Regions from separate parts of the Bacillus sp. JK106 genome, predicted to be linked through region 2. Evidence: riboswitches for the same ligand, from Rfam matches in the RefSeq annotation. Region 2 holds a riboswitch; each other region holds the start of a gene.
What was found. Region 2 has a riboswitch for S-adenosylmethionine ahead of ACWJJS_RS10530 (2-hydroxyacid dehydrogenase). Riboswitches for the same ligand answer to the same signal wherever they lie in the genome.
Positions count from the first base shown of each region.

Region 1: another riboswitch for S-adenosylmethionine. It lies ahead of mtnK (S-methyl-5-thioribose kinase); the one in region 2 lies ahead of ACWJJS_RS10530 (2-hydroxyacid dehydrogenase).
Region 3: another riboswitch for S-adenosylmethionine. It lies ahead of ACWJJS_RS06585 (bifunctional homocysteine S-methyltransferase/methylenetetrahydrofolate reductase); the one in region 2 lies ahead of ACWJJS_RS10530 (2-hydroxyacid dehydrogenase).

Region 1 is NZ_JBSJQC010000002.1:434,538-441,491, forward strand. Features, by position in the region: gene ACWJJS_RS07840 (PAS domain-containing sensor histidine kinase) at 1-2,124, shown strand, start outside; gene ACWJJS_RS07845 (methylated-DNA--[protein]-cysteine S-methyltransferase) at 2,121-2,618, shown strand; gene mtnA (S-methyl-5-thioribose-1-phosphate isomerase) at 2,860-3,921, opposite strand; gene mtnK (S-methyl-5-thioribose kinase) at 3,928-5,112, opposite strand; SAM riboswitch class I at 5,223-5,378, opposite strand; gene ACWJJS_RS07860 (carbon-nitrogen family hydrolase) at 5,470-6,249, opposite strand; gene ACWJJS_RS07865 (pyridoxal phosphate-dependent aminotransferase) at 6,342-6,954, shown strand, end outside.
Region 2 is NZ_JBSJQC010000003.1:43,943-50,896, reverse strand. Features, by position in the region: gene ACWJJS_RS10545 (MarR family winged helix-turn-helix transcriptional regulator) at 1-478, opposite strand, end outside; gene ACWJJS_RS10540 (hypothetical protein) at 677-901, shown strand; gene ACWJJS_RS10535 (molybdopterin oxidoreductase family protein) at 1,123-3,186, opposite strand; SAM riboswitch class I at 3,333-3,425, shown strand; gene ACWJJS_RS10530 (2-hydroxyacid dehydrogenase) at 3,548-4,564, shown strand; gene ACWJJS_RS10525 (FGGY-family carbohydrate kinase) at 4,557-6,023, shown strand; gene ACWJJS_RS10520 (RbtT/DalT/CsbX family MFS transporter) at 6,071-6,954, shown strand, end outside.
Region 3 is NZ_JBSJQC010000002.1:208,567-215,520, forward strand. Features, by position in the region: gene ACWJJS_RS06575 (pentapeptide repeat-containing protein) at 1-460, opposite strand, end outside; gene ACWJJS_RS06580 (GNAT family N-acetyltransferase) at 659-1,099, opposite strand; gene ACWJJS_RS06585 (bifunctional homocysteine S-methyltransferase/methylenetetrahydrofolate reductase) at 1,181-3,022, opposite strand; SAM riboswitch class I at 3,112-3,234, opposite strand; gene ACWJJS_RS06590 (YajQ family cyclic di-GMP-binding protein) at 3,335-3,826, opposite strand; gene ACWJJS_RS06595 (CvfB family protein) at 3,926-4,822, shown strand; gene ACWJJS_RS06600 (BMP family lipoprotein) at 4,994-5,971, shown strand; gene ACWJJS_RS06605 (methyl-accepting chemotaxis protein) at 5,968-6,954, shown strand, end outside.

The DNA of each region.
Region 1 (6,954 bases), on a different contig from region 2:
CGGTATCATGTGATTATGAATAACACGCTTGATGCCATTTTTATATGCCGTAAGGAAATGAAAATCGTCCAGGCGAACGAGGCTGCGGCCCGGATGATGCAGATTGAGGCAGAGAGCCTTATTAACCGCTCCGTCCTGGACTTTTTATATTCCGTGCCTCAGGAAGAACTGAATAAGGCCGTGAAAAGGTTTTTAAAAAAAGGCCATCTGTGGAAAGAGGTGCCGATTAAGCTTGACAGCGGCGCGACGAAATACATTGAATTCCTCGCCAGAGACGGAATTGGGGAGGATTATTTTTTTGTGGTGATGAGGGACATCTCCTCTAAAAAAATATTAGAGCGCGAATTCTCCATGAACGAGCAGCTGTTTAAAGATTTGTTTGACAGGGCTGTCGACGGCATCGTGCTGTTTGATAAGGACGGCGGGTTTATTGATGCGAACCTCTCTTTTTGCAAAAGCTTTGAGATCGGCCAGAATGAATTGTCCCATCTGTCGCTCCGCCATTTTACCGACGGAGAAAACAAAAAGCATCTGAAAGAAATCTGGGAAACCCTCCGCAGAAAAGGAAACGCCAAAGGAGAACTGCCCGTCAAGCTTCGGTCCGGCGAAGAGAAGCTGTTTGAATTTACGATTACGTCCAACTTAATCAGCGGGTTCTACATGTCCATTATGAGAGACATAACAGAGAAACGGCTGATGGAATTGAAACTCTTTAAAAGCGAAGAGCGATTCCGCGAAATTTTTGAAAACGCCATGGACGCGATTGTCATTTGGTCTGATGACGGAAAGATTGCCAAAGCAAACGAATCGGCGTGCCGCATTTTCGAACTGCCGATGGATAAGCTGGTGGAGACGAATTTATGTACGTTTATCGTTGATCCGCAGAAAAAATACAAGCAGATTAAGAAGAAATATGAAAAATACGGGGAAATCCGTGAAGAGATGCTGTTTCAGATGGCAAACGGCCAATACAAAGAGCTTGAGTTCACATCAAAACGAACCATACTTGAAGGTCAGCATTTAACCATTTTAAGAAATGTCAGCGATCGTAAGCGGATGGAAAAAGAATTGCGGGAAAGCGAGCTGAAATTCAGAAAAGTATTCAACGGCTCAATGGACGGCAAGGTCTTATTTGACAACCAATTCCGTATTATTGACGCGAATCCTCTCGCAAGCCGTATACTCGGCATGCCGGATGAGGAGCTGAGAGCGTACACCGTTCCGGATATTCTTTCTTTATTTGATATTGAAAACGCGGGTGTTCCCGCCAGAAAGATTGATTTAGAAGGAATGGATAATGAAATCCCCTTCCTGTTAAGCAGCAGTGACAGCCGCAAACTGGAATTCTCCTTCAAAAGAAATATCATTCAAAATATGAATCTGGCCATCTTTAAAGATGTCACAGAGGCCAAAGAGCTTGAAGAGAGGCTGCGGAAATCCGACACTCTTCATGTTGTAGGGGAGCTGGCGGCGGGCATCGCCCACGAAATCAGAAACCCGATGACGGCGCTGAAAGGGTTCATTCAGCTTCTTCAAGGAAGCATTGAAGGCGAATATTCTCTGTACTTTAACGTCATTACCTCAGAATTAAAACGCATCGAGTCTATCATCACTGAATTTTTAATTTTAGCGAAACCTCAGGCGATATTATATGAAGAAAAAGACGTGACGCAGATTATGAAAGACACGGCTGATCTTTTGAATGCCCAGGCCAATCTTGTCAATGTGCAGATTCATCTGAACCTGACCGGAAACATCCCGCCGATTTACTGTGAACCGAATCAATTAAAACAGGTGTTTATCAATATTTTAAAAAACGCCATTGAAGTCATGCCGGGCGGCGGCAATATCTATGTGACCATCCAGCCTTCTGATCAAGACCACATTTTGATTTCTTTTCAAGATGAAGGAACAGGTATTTCCGAAGACAAATTAAAACGTCTGGGCGAGCCATTTTACACGACAAAAGACAGGGGAACGGGCCTCGGTCTGATGGTCAGCTATAAAATCATCGAAGAACATCAGGGACGCATTCATGTGGAAAGTGAAGAAGGGAAGGGCACGGTTTTTCATTTGACGCTTCCGATCCGGCAGAATACCGAAGAAAGAAGGAGCGGGGAATGATCTGTTTTACAAGTGTAAAAGCGCCGTTTGGAACCGTTATCGTAACAGAGGAAGAGGGCTTTATTACCGGCCTGTTTCTCACCGGGGAAGATTTTCAGGAATGGCAAAAAGACGCGCCCGGCGTAAAGCCGTGCGAAACCGCTTTGCTGTCGGAGGCGAAACAGCAGCTGGCATCATATTTTTCAGGAGAAAGAAAGCAATTCTCTCTGCCTCTGAGACAAAAAGGCACACCCTTTCAGGAAAGGGTATGGAACGCGCTGACGATGATTCCTTACGGAGAATCCCGAAGCTACGGCGATATGGCTGAAGCGATCGGAAAACCGAAAGCGGTGCGCGCCATCGGACAAGCCAATAAACGAAACCGGCTGCCGATTTTTGTCCCGTGCCATCGGGTAATCGGCAAAAACAGCGCCTTAACGGGATACGCGGGCACGAAGACGGATGTAAAAGCGGTGCTGCTGAACATCGAACAAATATCCTATAAAGAAAAATAAAACATATGGCACGTTCCGTTTTTTCGCGTCCGACATATCATTTTATTAAGTGAAAAAAGTTGGTCTGGTGAAAAAGGAGGACGAAGCCTGATGAAAATGAGCCGTCCGCAAAAGATAGCCGGTTATGCAGAGCTGTTTTTTAAAATGCATCTCATTACAGCCGCCCAAAAAGATGAAGTGATTACATTGTGCAGACAAAAAAACCGCTGACATTGCCTGAGGCAACATCATCAGCGGTTTTTCAGCTCAACTGGCAGTCAGCGAATAATTGTTCAATTTCTTCCGTGTAAGAACCGGTCACAATTCCTTTCTCGGTGATTATGCCTGAAATCAGGCTGCCCGGTGTGATGTCAAAGGCCGGATTGAAGACCGGCACATCTTCGGGAGCGGTGCGTATGCCTGAGATCTGTCTGACTTCATCCGGATCTCTTTCTTCAATCGGAATCTGATCGCCGTTTTCAATCTGCAAGTCAAAGGTCGAAAGCGGTGCGGCCACAAAAAACGGAATCTGAAAGGCGTTTGCCAAAATAGCGAGGCCGTACGTTCCGATTTTATTGGCCGTATCTCCGTTTTTAGCAATTCTGTCAGCGCCGACAATGACTGCTGAAATATGTTTTTCCTTCATTGTATGGGCGGCCATGCTGTCCGTAATGAGTGTGACATCAATTCCGCCCTGCATCAGCTCCCACGCCGTCAGCCGTGATCCTTGGAGAACGGGTCTTGTTTCACATGCGTAGATATGAAGGCCGAGGTCTTTTTGTTTCGCTAAGTAAAAGGGAGCAAGCGCCGTACCGTACCGGCTTGTAGCAATCGAGCCCGCATTGCAGATGGTCATGATCTGGTCGCCTTTTTTAAAAAGGTGCAGCGCATTTTGGCCGATCATTCGGCAAGTTTCTTCATCCTCAATCTGAATTTGAATGGCTTCATGAACGAGTGTTGTCTTCGCTTCATTGATTGAAATCGCATCCCTGATGGAATCCGTCAGTCTGTCAAGCGCCCACGCGAGGTTGACGGCAGTGGGCCTCGAACTGTTTAAATACGCTTTGACATCCGCGAACTGACGTCGGAAATCTGAAAGGTCGCGGGCTTCAAATGACTTGGCGGAGAGCGCGAGTCCGAACGCCGCGGTTATACCGATGGCCGGGGCGCCCCTTACTTTCAGCGTGACAATCGCGTCGAATACATCTTCCTTTGTTTCAAGTTCCACATATTCAGTGACGTCGGGAAGCTTTTGCTGATTTAAAATGCGGATGTAGGTTTCTTTCCATTCCACAGAACGGGGGATGGCAAATTCATTGGTCATGCTGCATCATTCCTTTACACGGAGCTTAAATTGGTCCAGAACCTCGGTGATATGCTTCAGTTCTTTTCTGTTTTCGATATAATAGGCGCCGATCTCAAGCGCCAGCTTCTTCCGTTCGATTCGTTTGTCAAACGGAGTGATTTCATCTAAGTCAGCCACATGGGCGAGTCCGATCGTGCGCCGGATCAATTCGCATCCCGCAAAACCGACCGCTTCTTCAAACGCGTTTTTCAGTGTGTCTTCCAGCAGGTGTCTGCGGGAAGGCAGGCAGTCTTTCTCCCATGCTTCACTGAATGTTTTCACAAATGTATCCCATACGGCGGCAGTATGGTCATATAACGGCTGTCTGTCGTCACCGTCGCGGCTGAGGGCGTTTAACAGCAGATTGGCGATAAATTGGCCGATGTCAAACCCGATCGGTCCGAAGAAAGCAAACTCGGGATCAATCACCTTTGTTTCATGTTCATCGGCGAAGATGCTTCCCGTGTGCAGATCGCCGTGAACCAATGTTTCCGCGGAATTCAGAAAGATGGCTTTCAATTCGTCAGCGCCTTCTTTCAGCCGGGAATTGTTCCAAACTTTTTCTGCGTATGGGCGCAGCTCCTCTTCAAAATCGTTTGTCTCATGGTCGAGAAACGGTTCTGTAAACACAAGCCTTTCTGTAATATTGCAAAGCTCAGGATTTGTAAACTGCTTTGCGAGCTGCTGCTTTACTTTCGCATCGAGCGCATAATCGGATGAGTAAAAAAGCGTTTTCCCTAAAAATTCACCGATATGAACCGATAAGTTCGGATAATGCTGCCCTTCCAGCAGCCCTTTTCTTGAAATCTGCAAATGTGAGAGGTCTTCCATTACCGTGACGGCCATTTCAGTATCGGAATAGTAAACGGCCGGAACGAGGTGCGGCACGTGTTCGCCCTGGCGGATGAGGGCGCTGCTTTCGATTCTCGCCCGATCAATTGTAAGCGGCCAGCTTTCACCGACGACTTTCGCGTAAGGAATCGCCTGTTTGATAATCAGTCCTTTTTGGTTTTCTTTATCGTAAACATGGAAGACGTAATTTAAATTGCCGTCGCCGATTTCACGGCATGTCAGAGTGCTTTTGCTTTGGAATAAGCCGAGCTTGACAGCTAACGCGGCGGCGGAGCTTTCTGTTAATTGTTCATAAAGACTTGTTTTAGTTGCTGACATGGATTTACCCTCCAATTATGTAGTGGCAGTAAGAGATCGTGACGGAGAATACGCCCGAAAAAAAAGCCTCCTTCTCTGAAAGAGAAGGAGGCTGAAACAGTGCAGTCCGCCTCTTATCTCTCAGATAACATCTGATGGAATTAGCACCGTGCCTTATGAGACAATCGTCTCGGCGCAAAATGTACGCGCCCCATTTCACAATGGAATTACGGTCGGTTGCTGTTGGGGTCAAAAGGCCAATTCCCTCGCCCAACTCTCGATAAGAGAAAATATATTGATTTGTATCACAATTCGGATTAATCAGTTGATGAAAATATTAGCAGGTGCCGGATATTCTTGTCAACGTTTTTTTGAAAATTAATATAAATCACGCCGCAAGTCTTGGAAAACCGGAATGGTTCCGCGGACGGCCGCGCTTTCTGACACATCAATTTCCGCCCGGACTGAGCCTTCCGTCCGGTCTCCTTCGGCTAAAATCCGGCCCCACGGGTCAATAATCAGGCTGTGGCCGGCAAATTCATTATCGGGATTGGACCCCGTGCAGTTAGAGGCTGCGACAAAACATTGGTTTTCAATTGCTCTGGCGATAAGCAGGCTTCGCCAATGATCAAGGCGGGGCAGAGGCCATTCCGCAGAGATAAACAGGACATTCGCGCCCTGGGACGTATGCTTTCTGATCCATTCGGGGAAACGGATATCATAGCAGATCAGCCCGGCGCACTTGACACCGTCAAGCTCAAAGGAACCGTCGCTGTTTCCTGCTGACAAGTAAAGGTGTTCATCCATCAGCTGAAACAGATGGGCTTTCTGATACCGCTTCACGATCTGTCCGCTGTTATCGGCGATGTACATGGTGTTATAGACATCTTCGCCTTCTTTGACCGCAAAAGATCCGGCAACGAGGTGTACGTTGTATGTTTTTGCCGTTTCTTTAAGCCACTGTTTCGAAACTTTGCCGTTTTCATCCGCCAGCTGGTCTAGCCGTGTGAGATCATAGCCGGTCGTCCACAACTCAGGAAGCACGATTACATCCGCATGGCGGCTTTCTTGCTCAATCAAAGATTCTGCTTTTTTAAAATTTTCTGAAGGATTTCCGTATGAAATATCAAATTGCAAACAGGAAACGGTCCATTTCATTTTTTAACACCTCAAGTTTCTCTTTACTTTTTTTATTTAACCATATATGATGATGGACTATCATTTCAAGACATTTTTAGAAGGTGAAAAATATGAACTTTGAAATCTCAGATGTACTCAAACAGCTGCCGGAACAATTTTTCGCATCATTGGTGCAAAAAGTGAATCAAAAGCTGAAAGAAGGCAGAGACGTCATCAATTTAGGGCAGGGAAACCCTGATCAGCCGACGCCTCAGCATATCGTTGAAGAAATGAAGCGTGCCGTCGAAAGGCCGGAAAATCATAAATACTCCTCATTCCGGGGCGCTTACAGCTTCAAAAAAGCAGCCGCTGCATTTTATGAAAGGGAGTACGGGGTCACGCTTGATCCGGAAACGGAAGTCGCCGTGCTGTTCGGAGGCAAGGCGGGACTTGTTGAGCTTCCGCAATGTCTTTTAAACCCGGGAGATACCATTCTGGTGCCTGATCCCGGATATCCTGATTACTGGTCGGGCGTCGCCCTTGCGAAAGCGAAAATGGAAATGATGCCGCTGACGGAAGAAAGAGGGTTTCTCCCTGATTACAGCGTAATTCCTGAAAAGGTGCGGAGCGAGGCGAAGATGCTGTATCTCAATTATCCGAATAATCCGACCGGCGCTGTGGCGACTGAGGCGTTTTTTGAGGAGACGGTCGGTTTTGCGGAACAAAACGGCATTTGTGTCGTTC
Region 2 (6,954 bases):
AATGTGCTTTTTCTTCAAAACCGTCCTGTTCTTCACCATCAAAACGATAAAGTTTTTGCAATAGCCTCCAGAATGTTTCAACTTCTTCAGTTGTGAACTCATGAAACATATCCGCTAAAAAATAGGTGGATCTTTCTGAACAGGAAATTAACGCTTTTTTTCCTTCAGGGGTAATCTCAATATTGATTGCACGTTTATCCAGTTTGCTTGGCACCGTGTGAACATATCCTTTTTTCGCGAGGCTTGAAATTAATTTGTTAGCGGTTTGTTTTGTTGTGCCCAGCTTTTTAGCGATATTCATAAGTGTGGCATCTTCCGTCGGTAAATGGGCAATAGCAATAAGAGCCATATGCTGTCGGGAAGTTAACATTTCTAAGTATTCGTCCCCCCGAGTCTGCACCTTATTGACAACCGAAAATAATGATGCGTAACTTTGTTGCATAAAATGCAGTTCCTTCATTAGTAATTTAATATCCATAAATTATCTCCCAACTAAATTGTCACCATGTTGACAATTACAATATACATCACAAAGGGAAATAAGTCAACATGGTGACTAATAGGGACGGGTACGGCTGTTTTCAAAAATGTCACAGGCAGTCGGAGTGTTTACAAAAGGGGAAATAGTATAATAAATGCGAAAAGGGCTTTAATTCAAAGTGAGAAGGTGTTTGACATGCAGAAAGTGAACTGGTCAGAACGGTATGAATGGTTCAATAAACAAGATGAAAAAGACGGGCGTTTAATGGCGCTCCTTCGTCATGAGCTTACATATGAGGAAGTCATACGGTTATATAAGAAAGGGTTTTATTTGAAATCTAAAGAAGGGGATGTTTCGTTACGTAAGAACGATATCTGTCGTATGTTTGGGGTTGAAGAGAGGCAGGGCGGCAAATCTTAATGAACGGGAAGAGAAAAAACTCTTCCCGCTTTTCATAGCAGCTGTTATTCTTTTTCCAGCATGGAAGTCAGCCATTCTCTTAATGCCGTCTTCTGCACATACCGCTTTCCGTTTCTCGTGATATGCGGAATGTCATATATCCAAACCTCCAATAAACGTAATCATTTTTTATACGGTGAAGCCGGCCGAAGGATTCAGCCTTCAGCAAAACCGCCGGGCGTTTATTGCGGACGGTTTTGATTGCTGAGCTTTTCCACCTGCACCTTTCCGGAGAAGAAAACAGCACCTCCGCCCATATCCGCCAGCCGATCGGGCGTGAGTGAATTGACGAGCTGTTTTTTATCATCCATATCGGCCCAAAGACCTTGGCTCACCGCAACGCCGGGAAGCACCTGTTCGCCGACCGAAACAGTCAATTCGCACTCTCCGCGGTGATTCCAAACTCTAACGGTTTCTCCGTCTTCTATGTTCCGGCGTACAGCATCTTCTGTATGAATAAAAAGTTTTGGCGCTTTTTCCAGTTTTACGTGTTTTTCGTTATTTGAAAATGTCGAATTTAAAAAATTATGATTCGGTCCCGGGACAAATAAAAGCGGAAAATCGTCATCGCTCTCAAGAGGGATGTGTGTCGGCAGCGCCGGATAACCGTCCTGTTTCATCTTTTCCGAATATAATTCAATTCTTCCGCTCGGTGTCTTGAGCTTTCCCGGAAAAAGCGGTTTTTTCCGTTTGGCTTTCATAAAGGAATGGCGTGAGAGCGCCTCGTAATCAATATCCTCGATATACGGATTGTCGGGAAAGTCCAGCGCCTGTCTGATTAATTCTTCATCGGAATCCTGAAGCTCCTGCTCGGTAAATCCCATTGCTCCGGCAAGCAGACGGAACACTTCCGTATTCGATTTGCTGTCCCCGTAGGGTTCGATCACCGGTTTTTGCAGCTGAATAAAATGATGCCAGTAAGACGTGTAAAAATCCGTGTTTTCAAAAGCGGATGAAGCAGGGAGCACGATATCCGCATATTTGGCGGTTTCCGTTAAAAATAAATCGTGAACGACTGTAAATAAATCCTCCCGCAGCAGGCCTTTTCTGACTTTATTCGCTTCCGGCGCAACCACTGCGGGATTCGTACCGTAAATAAACAGGGAGCGCACGGGCGGTTTTGTTTCTAAAAGAACGCTTCCGAGCCTGTTCATATTAAATGATCGCGGCTTCCGGCCGTAAAGCAGATCAGGCCGCTGGAGCGCTTGTCTGTTATAGTTTAATACCGCGCTGTTGTGCTTGATTGCGCCTCCTCCGGTGTTGAGCCACTGTCCTGTAACAGCCGGAAGGCAGGCGACGGTGCGGACGATCATTCCGCCATTGTCATGGTGCTGAATGCCGTTTCCAATCCTGATAAGGGAAGGGGAGGTTTCCCCGTACATTCTCGCAAGGCGTCTGATATCGTCGGCTTTAATGCCTGTAATAGAAGAAACCGTTTCCGGATCATAGTGTTTAACATGCGCTTTTAATTCTTCACTGCCTTCGGTGTATTCTGTGAGAAATGCTTCATCGTGAAGGTTTTCGTCGAATAAGACATGCATGATACCGAGGGCGAGTGCGGCATCTGTGCCGGGGCGAATGGGAATAAACCAATCGGCAAGCCGGCCGGTTTGGTTCTTATGTACATCGATAACGACAATTTTAGCCCCTTTTTTCCGGGCTTTTTGAGCAATCATGATTTGGTGCATATTCGTGCTGACGGCATTGATCCCCCAAAAAATAAAGAGCTTTGCATGTATGGTCTCCTCCGGATCAGTACCCGCTCCTTCTCCCATTGTATAGTTATAACCTTCAGATCCGGCTTTGCTGCAAATCGTCCGTTCGAGATGACTCGCTCCGAGACGATGGAAAAAACGGCGGTCCATTCCCTCTGCCGCCAGTTTTCCCATATTGCCGTAAAAGCTGTACGGAAGAATGCTTTCCGCTCCTTCTTCGGCAATAAGCTCTTTCCAGCGCGAACTGATCGTATTGATTGCTTCCTCCCAGGAAATAGGCGCAAACGCGGCTTCACCTTTTTTACCGATCCGTTTTAATGGAACGGTTACGCGCTTCTCATCATAAATACGCTCAGCCATGTGTCTGACTTTGTTGCAAATATTCCCTGATGTGACCGGGTGATCGGGGTCTCCCTGAATGTTAATGATTTTTCCGTCTTTTTTTGTCACAAGCAAGCCGCATTGATCGGGACAGTCTAGGGAGCACACCGACTTAAAGACCCCGTTCGGCTGTGTTGCAGCAGAATTCATAGCCCATTTCTCCTCTTTGTTTATAATGTAAGCATTATAACATTTCAAAATCGAACGTCAATTCAGAAAAAAGTGTTGACATCACGGAAAGACTTTTCTATGATGAGTTTATTCTTTTAAACAGCCTGACAATTTCATCATTTTATTTTCTATCCAGAGAGGTGGAGGGACTGGCCCTATGAAACCTCGGCAACATTTAATGTGCCAATTCCAGCAAGCGTATGCTTGAAAGATAGGAAAGAATGGTCTATACATATTTGTGCGCTTCAAGCGTATAAAGACGGTATATGAATCTCTTTCCTTCTTTGAGGAAAGAGATTTTTTTTATGAAAAAATTTATGTGAAAAGGATGTTTTGCACCATGACGGTTTTAATTACCGCGCCATATCACGACGAGGGGCTGAAGGAGCTGACTGAGCTGTTCGGCCGGACTGTGCACCGGCCGTGGAAGAAGCACGGCCGGGCCTATCGGGAAGATGAATTAATCCGAATGATTCAAGAGACAAACGCGTCGGGGCTTATTACCGAACTTGATGAGGTGTCTGAGCGTGTTATTGACATATTGCCGGATTCCGCTTTTATCGGTGTCTGCAGAGGGATGCCGTCTAATGTGGATATTGCGGCGGCGACTAAAAGAAAAATCCCCGTTTTCTTTACACCGGCCCGCAATGCCCAGGCCGTTGCTGAAATGTTTATCGGAAATGTGATTTCATTTTTGCGTCATACGTATTCTTCCCATCAGTGGCTGAAGGACGGGAAGTGGAATGGTGATTATTTGCAGGCTTACGTCAAATTCAGAGGAAATGAGCTGACGGGGAAAACAGTCGGCCTTATCGGTTTCGGTGCTGTCGGACAGAGAATCGCCCGGCTATTGGCCGCTTTTGATTGCAAGGTGCTTTACTATGATCCATTTGTCCGTCATGAAAACCGGGAGTATGAAAAAACGACGATTGAACGGGTATTTTCTGAAAGTGATATTGTTTCCGTTCACTTGCCGCGCACAGAAGAAACCATCGGCCTTATCGGCGCCCGGCACTTTCAATTGATGAAACAGGAAGCTGTTTTTGTCAATACGTCAAGAGCGGCGGTTACAGACAGGGAAGAGCTGCTGCGGGTGCTGAAAGAACGGCGGATTAAGGGAGCGATCCTTGACGTGTTTTATCATGAACCGCCTGAATCTTCTGATTATGATTTGATCTCTTTGCCGAATGTGTTCGCGACTCCCCATTTAGCGGGCGCAACATTTGAAGTGGAAGATCATCATGTGAAGATTTTAAATGAAGCGCTTTTCAAATGGAAACAAGATCAAACCTGCTCAATACGTGAACTTTATAACAAAAGAGAACTTGAAACGGAAGGAGGAGGCTGTAATGGCTGAACAAAAAGGCTACCTTGTATTTGACATCGGGACGGGGAATGCGCGAGTTGCGGTCGTGACTGCCGGCGGCGAAGTGACCGCGCTTGAAAGGGAAGACATTGAATATGTGACGGATCCGCTTTATCCGGACGGACGATATTTCTCACCGGAAGGGTTATGGATGCAAATCAGCGCTATGGCAAGAAAGGCTATTGCCAAGAGCCCTCATATTACATTGATCGGAATCACCTCAACAAGCCAGAGGCAGGGAATCGTTCTGATCAATAAAGATAAAAAGGCATTTCTCGGTCTGCCCAACATTGATAACAGAGGGCGTGAATGGGAAGGCGGGATTGAAGCAGAAGAAGAAGTGCATCAGCAAACCGGACGTCTTCCGAGCGCTTTATTTTCCGCCATGAAACTTGTCGGATTAAAAGCCAGACAGCCGTCTTTATGGAAAGAAGTGAAGTGCATCACAAGCGTCAGTGACTGGGTGACATTTGAGCTGAGCGGAATTTTAAGCTATGAACCGTCACAGGCTGCTGAAACACTGCTGTTTGACGTAAGGAAAAAGGCGTGGTCAGAGAAATTATGCAACATCTTCGGTGTGCCTTCTGCCATTCTTCCTTCACTCGTCCGATCTGGGGCGGTTGTCGGAATGTTAACGTTTAAGAAAGCGGCGGTGCTCGGTCTTTCTGAAAGAGTGCCTGTGATTGCAGGCGGGGGAGACACACAGCTTGCCATCAAAAGTGCAGATGCAAAGCCGGGAGATATCGTCATCGTATCCGGCACAACGACGCCGATTACAAAGATAACAGCGGAGACCGGAACCGAAAGTTTAGAGAATGCATGGCTGAATTGCCATACAGAAGAAGGTCAATGGCTTCTTGAAACGAATCCGGGTGTAACAGGACTCAATTATCAAAAATTAAAATCCATTTTTTATCCGAATGAATCCTACAGCGTCATGGAACGGGAAATCGCAAGTCTGCCGAAACATGATCATGCCTGTATTTCTGCGTTAGGCTCCTATTTATCGCCTGAGAAAAACGCACTGGCAAAAGGCGGATTTATATTTGACGCTCCCCTGTCCCAAAACTTAAGCAGAGCCCATTTTGTTAAAGCCGCACTGCTGGAAATCGCTTTTTCAATCAAATGGAACTATGAGGCGTTAACAGAGGCGGCTTCCTTTTCACAAGATTATGTGAAGGTGTGCGGCGGCGGTTTCCAAAGTGATGCTTTGACGCAGTTTCTTGCTAACCTTCTTCAAAAGAAAATCTATAAGAGAGAGGGGTTCAGCCAGGCATCCGCAATGGGAGCGGTGATGATTTGCAACGAAGCTCTCGGTGTGAAAGCAGAGCTTTCGACCCGCACAAAGATAATTGAGCCGGAAGCGGATCAGACGGATCTCTTCCTATATGAAGAATGGAAACATACGCAAAAATTATTTACTCATTTTCAGCCGGCGGTGAAAGCCTGACTTGGGGATGAGATGACAACATGAAAGATTGCTGAGGAGGAACAAAAATGCTTAATAAAATAGGAATTCCAAAACAGCTCGCCTGGGGATTTTTAGGGGTCGTGCTGTTTATGATGGGGGACGGCCTTGAACAAGGCTGGCTCAGCCCGTTTTTAGTTGAAAACGGCTTGACGGTACAGCAATCAGCATCCTTGTTTACGGTTTACGGTATTTCTCTTGCTGTGGCGTCGTGGTTTTCAGGGGTCTGCCTCGAAGCCTTCGGCGCAAAGCGGACGATGTTTATGGGGCTGTTGTTTTACGTCATCGGAACAGCCGCGTTTATCGCATACGGATTTGAGAATCTTAATTTGCCGGTGATGTATGTCACGTATTTTATTAAAGGGCTGGGTTACCCGCTGTTTGCCTATTCATTTTTGACATGGGTGATTTACCGGTCGCCGAAAAACAGGCTCAGTACGGCGGTCGGCTGGTTCTGGATTGCATATTGCTGCGGGATGTTTGTATTCGGTGCTTGGTATTCAAGCTGGGCCATCAAATCCTTCGGCTATTTGAATACGCTGTGGAGTTCAATTTTCTGGGTATGTCTCGGCGCGTTTTTTGCTTTGATTTTAAATAGGGACCGCTTTGAAAAGAAAAAGGCAGATAAGCGGGAAAAGGCGCAGGAATTAATGAAGGGAATCACCATCCTTGCTGAAAATCCGCGCGTGCTCTCTGGGGGGATCATTCGGATCATTAACAGCATCGGAACATACGGATTTCCGGTATTCCTCCCGATGCATATGGCGCAGCACGGCATTTCTACAAATGTATGGCTTCAAATTTGGGGAACGATCTTTCTCGGAAATATCGTTTTTAACTTAATATTCGGCGCAGTCGGCGATGCCTTCGGCTGGAAAAAGACCGTCATGTGGTTCGGAGGAGTGGGCTGCGG
Region 3 (6,954 bases), on a different contig from region 2:
AGACGTCAAGATCTGTGTATTCAAGAACGGCATCATTCCACTCACTTTCTGAAAGGCCGCACGAGTCAAAACGGACATGCTTCATATTGGAATAGCTGAAGGAGCTGTAATTTGCGAGGCAGTCTTCAAACCGTACATGACGCATGGCGGAATCCGCCAGATTCAAGCCGAGAAGTTTTGAATGCTGAAACGCCGTTCTATGGATGATGCTTCCGCTGAAATCAGCGTTTGAGACATCGCATTTGTCAAACAGGACATCCGTACATTCCATATGTCTGAAAGAGATATCCGTAAAAACGATGTTTCTGAAAATGACTTTTTCGGCACGCAGGCCGTCCAGTTTGCCGTTTACGATGCCGTTTTCAATGATGACTTCTTTGAGCTCCTCATCCTGAAGCGCTTCAGTGAAAGAAAGCACCGGCAATTCTTTCGGGATTTTCGGTTTTTGGATCGTATTCATCTCATACTCCCTTTTCTAAACATAATAGCTGAAATCGGCAATTGGCAGATATCGCTTTCTGCCTGCCATCCTTGCTATTGCGTAATGTACAAAGGGTATTAAAAAAGCGGGAGGGCGTCAATAGTGTCGCATATAAAAGCAGACGTGACATTCAAGGTAATGCCCTTAGAGACATGTGCCCAAGGGCTTTTGTCTGTTTCAGGCGAGTTCTTTATACATGATCACATGCGGGCCGATGCCGGGTATGTCAAAGGGGCTGCCAGTGCTTTTCCAGCCGAGCTTCTCGTAATATCCCTTCACGTGACATCTGGCGTTGCACCAGACAAGCGCCGCCCCCATATCTGCCAGTTTTCGTTCCGCATAGGCGATTAACGTGCTTCCCGCTTTTTGCGTCCGGTATTCTTCAAGCGTCGCCATGCCGCGCAGCTGGTAGGCGGGCGCCGCCTGTAAAGCCTGCTGGTTCTGCGGGTAGAAAGAAGCGATGCTGATCAATGTCCCGTCGTAAAAACCTCCGAGATGAAATGCTCCTTTGACGCTGTCCTGATCATATTTACAATCCTCAATCGTCTGATGGGGGCGCAGCACGCTGTGTCTGATGGCGTATGTGTCTTCTGCGGTGATGGGTTTTACTTCAACCATAAAAAATCCTCCTTTGCTTGATTCTTTTTCTGTATCGTACCATGAAAAAGCCGCCTGTCATATCAGGCGGCCTCTTCCGCGTCAATGCAAATATACATCAGCCCGCTTTTCATCCTTTTGCTTAATATAAGCTGCAAGCTCTGATGTCAAATCAGAACGGAGAAACGGGGTGATTAAATAAATTCCGTTAAACAGTTCGCACGCCGTGTCGAGAAGCGACTTGGCGATGGCGAGGCCTTCGGCTTTCTGCTTTTGCTTGTCTTCGCCGGCGAGCGCCATTTTTTCCCGGATGCTGTCTGACAGCTTAATGCCCGGGATCTCATGATGAATGAACTCTGCATTGCGGCTGCTCGTTAACGGCATAATTCCGATATACACCGGTGTTTTGAGGTGTTTCGTTTCATGATGAATGTCAATGAGCTGCTGCTCCGAGTAGACAGGCTGGGACACGAAGTAGTCAGCTCCGCACTCGATTTTTTTCTCCAGCCGTTTTACTGCTTTATCAAGATGGCGGACATTCGGATTAAATGCTCCGGCTACGGAAAAGTTCGTTTTCTTGCCGAGCGGTTTCCCTGATAAAGAAATGCCCTCGTTGAATTGCTTAATCAGCCTGATCAAGTCAAAGGACGTTAAATCATAGACGGAGGTAGCCCCCGGAAAGTCGCCGATTTTTGAAGGATCACCCGTGATGGCTAAAATGTCGGTGAGCCCGAGCGTATCCAGCCCCATTAAATGTGACTGAAGGCCGATGATGTTGCGGTCTCTGCATGTAATGTGAACGAGAGAACGGATATCAAGGCGTTCTTTCAGCAATGAACCGCAGGCGGCATTGCTGATCCGCGGTGTCGCCAATGAATTGTCGGCGAGCGTCAGCGCTTCTATGCCGGTTTCTTTTAATTCAGCCGCCGCTTGCAGAAATTTGTCAAAATTCAATTTTTTCGGCGGATCAAGCTCTACGATAATTGACCGTTTTTGAGCGGCGATTTCGTTTAAACCAGGCTCGGTCCGTTCATTCCGGACGGAGATGATTTCTTCTTCCCGTCTGATTTTCACTTCTTTATCAGTGACGGGAGAAAGTCCGCGGACCGCTTCAGCCATGGCTCTGATATGGTTTGGCGTCGTACCGCAGCAGCCGCCGATAATGCGCGCGCCCTGAGTGCGGAACTGTACGGCGCTCTCCCGGAAATAGGCATCGTCCGTATCATACACAAGCCGGCCTTCTTCTAAAGACGGAAGGCTGCTGTTCGGGTAGACCGATAAATAAGCGTCACGGAAAATCGGCACTTCGGTGAGCGCTTCAATCATGTGGTACGGGCCGAGCCGGCAATTGATTCCCGTTATGTCAGCGCCGAGATCGGCAATTGACCTGAGGGCTTCCCGAAGCGGCGTTCCGTCCTGCAGCACGCCCTGTTCGTGCATGGATACGTTCAGCATAATCGGAAGTTCCGTTTCTTTTCTCGCTATCTTCAGCACTTCGCGCGCCTCTTCTAAATCATAGTATGTTTCCAGGAGCAGACCGTCCGGCTCTTCGTGAAGCAATAAATAAAGCTGCTCCCGAAAGCTGCGTTTAATCTCCTCCAGGCTGTAGGCGTTTTTGTTAAAGGTGCGGATGCCGCCCATCGTTCCCAATACATAAGCGCCGTCTGAGGAAGCGCGCGCGATTCTGACCGCCTCCTGATTGATTTTTTTCGTTTCATCCTCAAGTCCGTATCTTGAGAGCTTAATAAAATTTGCGCCGTACGTATTTGTCTGGATGATGTCTGCCCCGGCTTCGACGTAAGCCTTATGTATCCGCTTGATTTCCTCGGGCTTTGATACGTTCAGTTCCTCAAAACATCTGTCAATGCCGTAGGAATAGAGGAGAGTGCCCATCGCGCCGTCTCCGATTAAAATCCGTTCTTTTAAGTCTTGTAATAGTCCCATTGTTTGCCTCCTTCGTCACATTCAGCAAGGAAAAAAGAGAAATAAAAAAAGTCTTCTTAAGAAGAAGACTTTGTAATCATTTGTCTCTCTTCTTATCTTCCAAGCTGTTTTTAGCTTGCTGGATTTAGCACCTTGGTCATGGTTTGGGTTAAACCATTACACCGGTTGCTGAAGCGTCGTCGGGCCAGTCCCTCGGCTTCTCTTGATAAGAACGTTCATATAATTGTCATGGGTTTCCAAAACTTAACTGTGAAAATCCCTTTCTCCAAATTTACCGAAAATAGAGACAATAATCAATAGGAATCACATAATTTATCTAAAATTAATAAATTGAACGTCAATCGGCAGGTCTGCCCCGCGGACGGCTGCAATAATCTGCTGCAGATCATCTTTATTTTTTCCGGTGACGCGCACTTGGTCGTCCTGAATCTGCGACTTGACCTTCAAGCCGGAGTTTTTAATCACAGCGTTGATTTTTTTGGCGTTGTCTTTATCAATGCCCTGTACAAGCTTCGCGCGCTGGCGCACCGTGCCCCCTGAGGCATTTTCGATTTTACCGTATTCAATGTTTTTCGTCGGCACGTCCCGTTTGATCAGCTTGCCGCTCAGCACATCTTTGAGCTGATTCAGTTTAAACTCGTCATCAGAAATCAGGACAAGTTCTTCCTTTTCTAAAGTTACATCGCTTTTCGATCCTTTAAAGTCATAGCGCGTGCCGATTTCTTTCAGCGTCATCTGAATCGCATTCTGCACTTCGGGAAATTCAACTTTGGATACAATATCAAAAGAACTTTCTTTTGCCATGAGAAAACCTCCTATAACATTTCACTTATGAGTTGATTATAGTAGAATAAAGAGAAATGTCCAACTGCATAAAGCATGAATTTATGCATATTGGAAAAAATGAGAAAAACATCAGCCCCATACGGGCGAATCAGGAAGGACGATAACATGAGACCAGGGCAGCAGCTCACGCTTAGTATAGATCACCAAACCGATTTCGGTTATTTTTTAACCGACGGCGAGGATACGGTTCTTTTACATAACAGTGAAATTACAGAGGATATTGAAGACAGAGATGAAGTGGACGTATTTATTTACGTCGATCATCAGGAAAGACTCGCGGCGACGATGAAAAAGCCGCTTATCAGCTTTTATGACTACGGATGGGTGGAAGTGACGGACGCTGTGGAGGATATGGGCGTATTCGTCGACGTCGGTCTGTCAAAAGACGCGCTCGTCGCAACGGAGCACCTGCCTCCGTACAAATCCGTCTGGCCGCAAAAAGGCGACAGACTGTATTGCATGCTGAAGGTGACAAGCCGCGGACGCATGTTTGCCAAGCCGGCGCCTGAGGATATCATCAGTGAATTATTTACGGATGCAGAGGAAGACGTCATGAATAAAGACCTGACAGGCACGGTGTACAGACTGATCGCATCAGGCTCTTTTCTGATAACCGATGAAGGCATCCGCGCGTTTATTCACCCTTCAGAAAGAAAAGAAGAGCCGAGACTCGGCAGCCGCGTGACGGGGCGTGTCATCGAGGTGAAGGAAGACGGCTCCGTCAACATGTCCCTGCTGCCGAGAAAGCAGGATGCGCTTTCGGTTGACGCGGAGGAGATTCTGACCTATCTGAGATCAAGAAACGGCGCGATGCCTTACGGAGACAAAAGCGATCCTGACGATATCCGCGAACGATTTCATTTAAGCAAAGCCGCCTTTAAGCGGGCGCTCGGGCACCTGATGAAAAACGGCAAAGTGTATCAGAAAGACGGCTGGACATACGAAAAACAATAAATTTTCTGCAAAAACATCGGTGAACCAAAACCGGTGTTTTTTATTTTCTCAAAAGCTCCTATATCCCTCATTTGTTTATCAACCTGCCGAACATACATATTTTATTGAAATAAAATATTCTGACATCCGAACCGATATATAACTATAGAAAAAAACAAAAGGAGAGTTTCAATGAGAAAAATGGCGATATTTGCGGCTGTACTGCTGCTTGCGCTCAGCACGGCGGGATGTGCCGGCAAATCCGAGGAGACGGCGGCCGAAAAAACGAAAACAATCGGCATCATGCTGACAGACAACGGCCTCGGCGACCAATCATTTAATGATTCAGGCTTTCAAGGTTTGATGAAAGCAAGAGACGAGCTCGGCATCACATTTGATTACAGAGAAATAAAAGACACCGGTACGTACGAAAAAGGACTGACCCAGCTTGTCCGGGAAGGCAATGATGTTGTTGTGGGGCTCGGTTACAGCATGCAGGCGGATTTAGAAAAGGTCGCCAAAAAATATCCGAAGCAGCGGTTTGTGCTGATTGATTCCGTATCAGACCTGGATAATGTCACCTCCGTCACGTTTAAAGAGGATGAAGGAAGCTTCTTAGCCGGAGCGCTGGCGGCTATGACGAGCAAAACCGGCACGATCGGATTTATCGGCGGTTCAGATGCCGATGTCATTAAACGGTTTAAGAAAGGCTATCTGAAAGGCGCGGAATCAGTCAAACCGAACATCCGCGTGCTGTCGGAAATCAGCGGTACGTTTGATGATGATAAGCTCGGGAAGCGCATCGCCCAAAACATGATCCGAAAAAAAGCCGATGTCCTGTTTACGGCGGCCGGCTTCACGGGTGTCGGCGCACTGAAAGAAGCGGAGGCGCGAAAAGTATACGCCATCGGTGTTGACAGCGATCAATATTACACCGCCGAGCACGCCGTTATCTCTTCTTTAGTGAAAAACGTCGACCATGTCATCTATGAATTGGCGAAAGATTTAAAAGACAACAAGGAGATCAAAAGCGGTGAGATCGTTTACGGACTGAAGGAAAACGGCATGGACTTAGCCAAGATCAGAGTTGTCAAAAACGCAGGCGGGCTGACGAAAAAGATCACGGATATGAAAAACAGTCTGATTGAAAAAGGAGGCGATCTGAAGTGACATTACGGACAAGGCTGCTCGTTAACGCAGCCGTTACGATGATTTGCTTCGCCGCCGTCATCGGCTTTACCATCGTAAACATGATGAAGATTCAGGCTTCAAATGAAGATGAAGTGGACGCGCTGTTAAACGTCCAGGAAGCAAAAGCCGACCTTAATACGTTAAAAGAAAGCATCACCGGCTATTCCTATACGCTCGCAGACGCCCAGAAAGAAGATGTACGAAGCTATATGAAAAGCAGCTCAGACAAACTGGCGGCGCTCAAAAAAACGATGAGGGACGATGCGGACAAAGCCGCTTATGACAAACTCGCCAAAAAATACGAATCATGGCAGGCGGAGGCGGACGCTGCCCTTGATTCGAAAAGCCCGGCTGAAGCGACAAGGACGGCGGCCCGCATCAACGGTCTCCTGAATGATATTTATATGCTGAATCTGAAAAGCCGGGATCACTATGAAGACATGCAGAAGCAGACGGCTGACCAGATTCAGTTTATCGTTTACAGCGCAGCCGTGCTGACCATCGTGATACTTGCCGTCACCGTCATATCTTCCATCAGGCTGACGAAGAGAATTGCAGGGCCGATCCGCCGCATGGCTGAAAATGCCCGCCGTATTGCAGGAGGGCACCTTGCTGTTGAAATGCTTGATTATAAAGGGAAGGACGAACTGAAAGAGCTGAATGACTCATTCGGAATGATGGCTGAACAGCTCCGCACCTTAATTCAGGCGATCGGAGAGGTCGGCCGTGAAGTCGAGACTTTTGCGGAAGGTTTGACGAAGGAAAACCAGACGCTGAAGGACATGACCGAGCAGGTGTCCGTATCGACGGAAGAAATGGCGCAAGGCTCCCAAACCATTTCAGAAGATCTGCAGCATGCGGTGCAATTCATTGAACAAATGGATGATCATTCAAAGGCGAACGCCGAACGTTCAAAACAAACGACGAGAAGCAGCGAAGAGACGATTGCTGCGGTGGCTGCG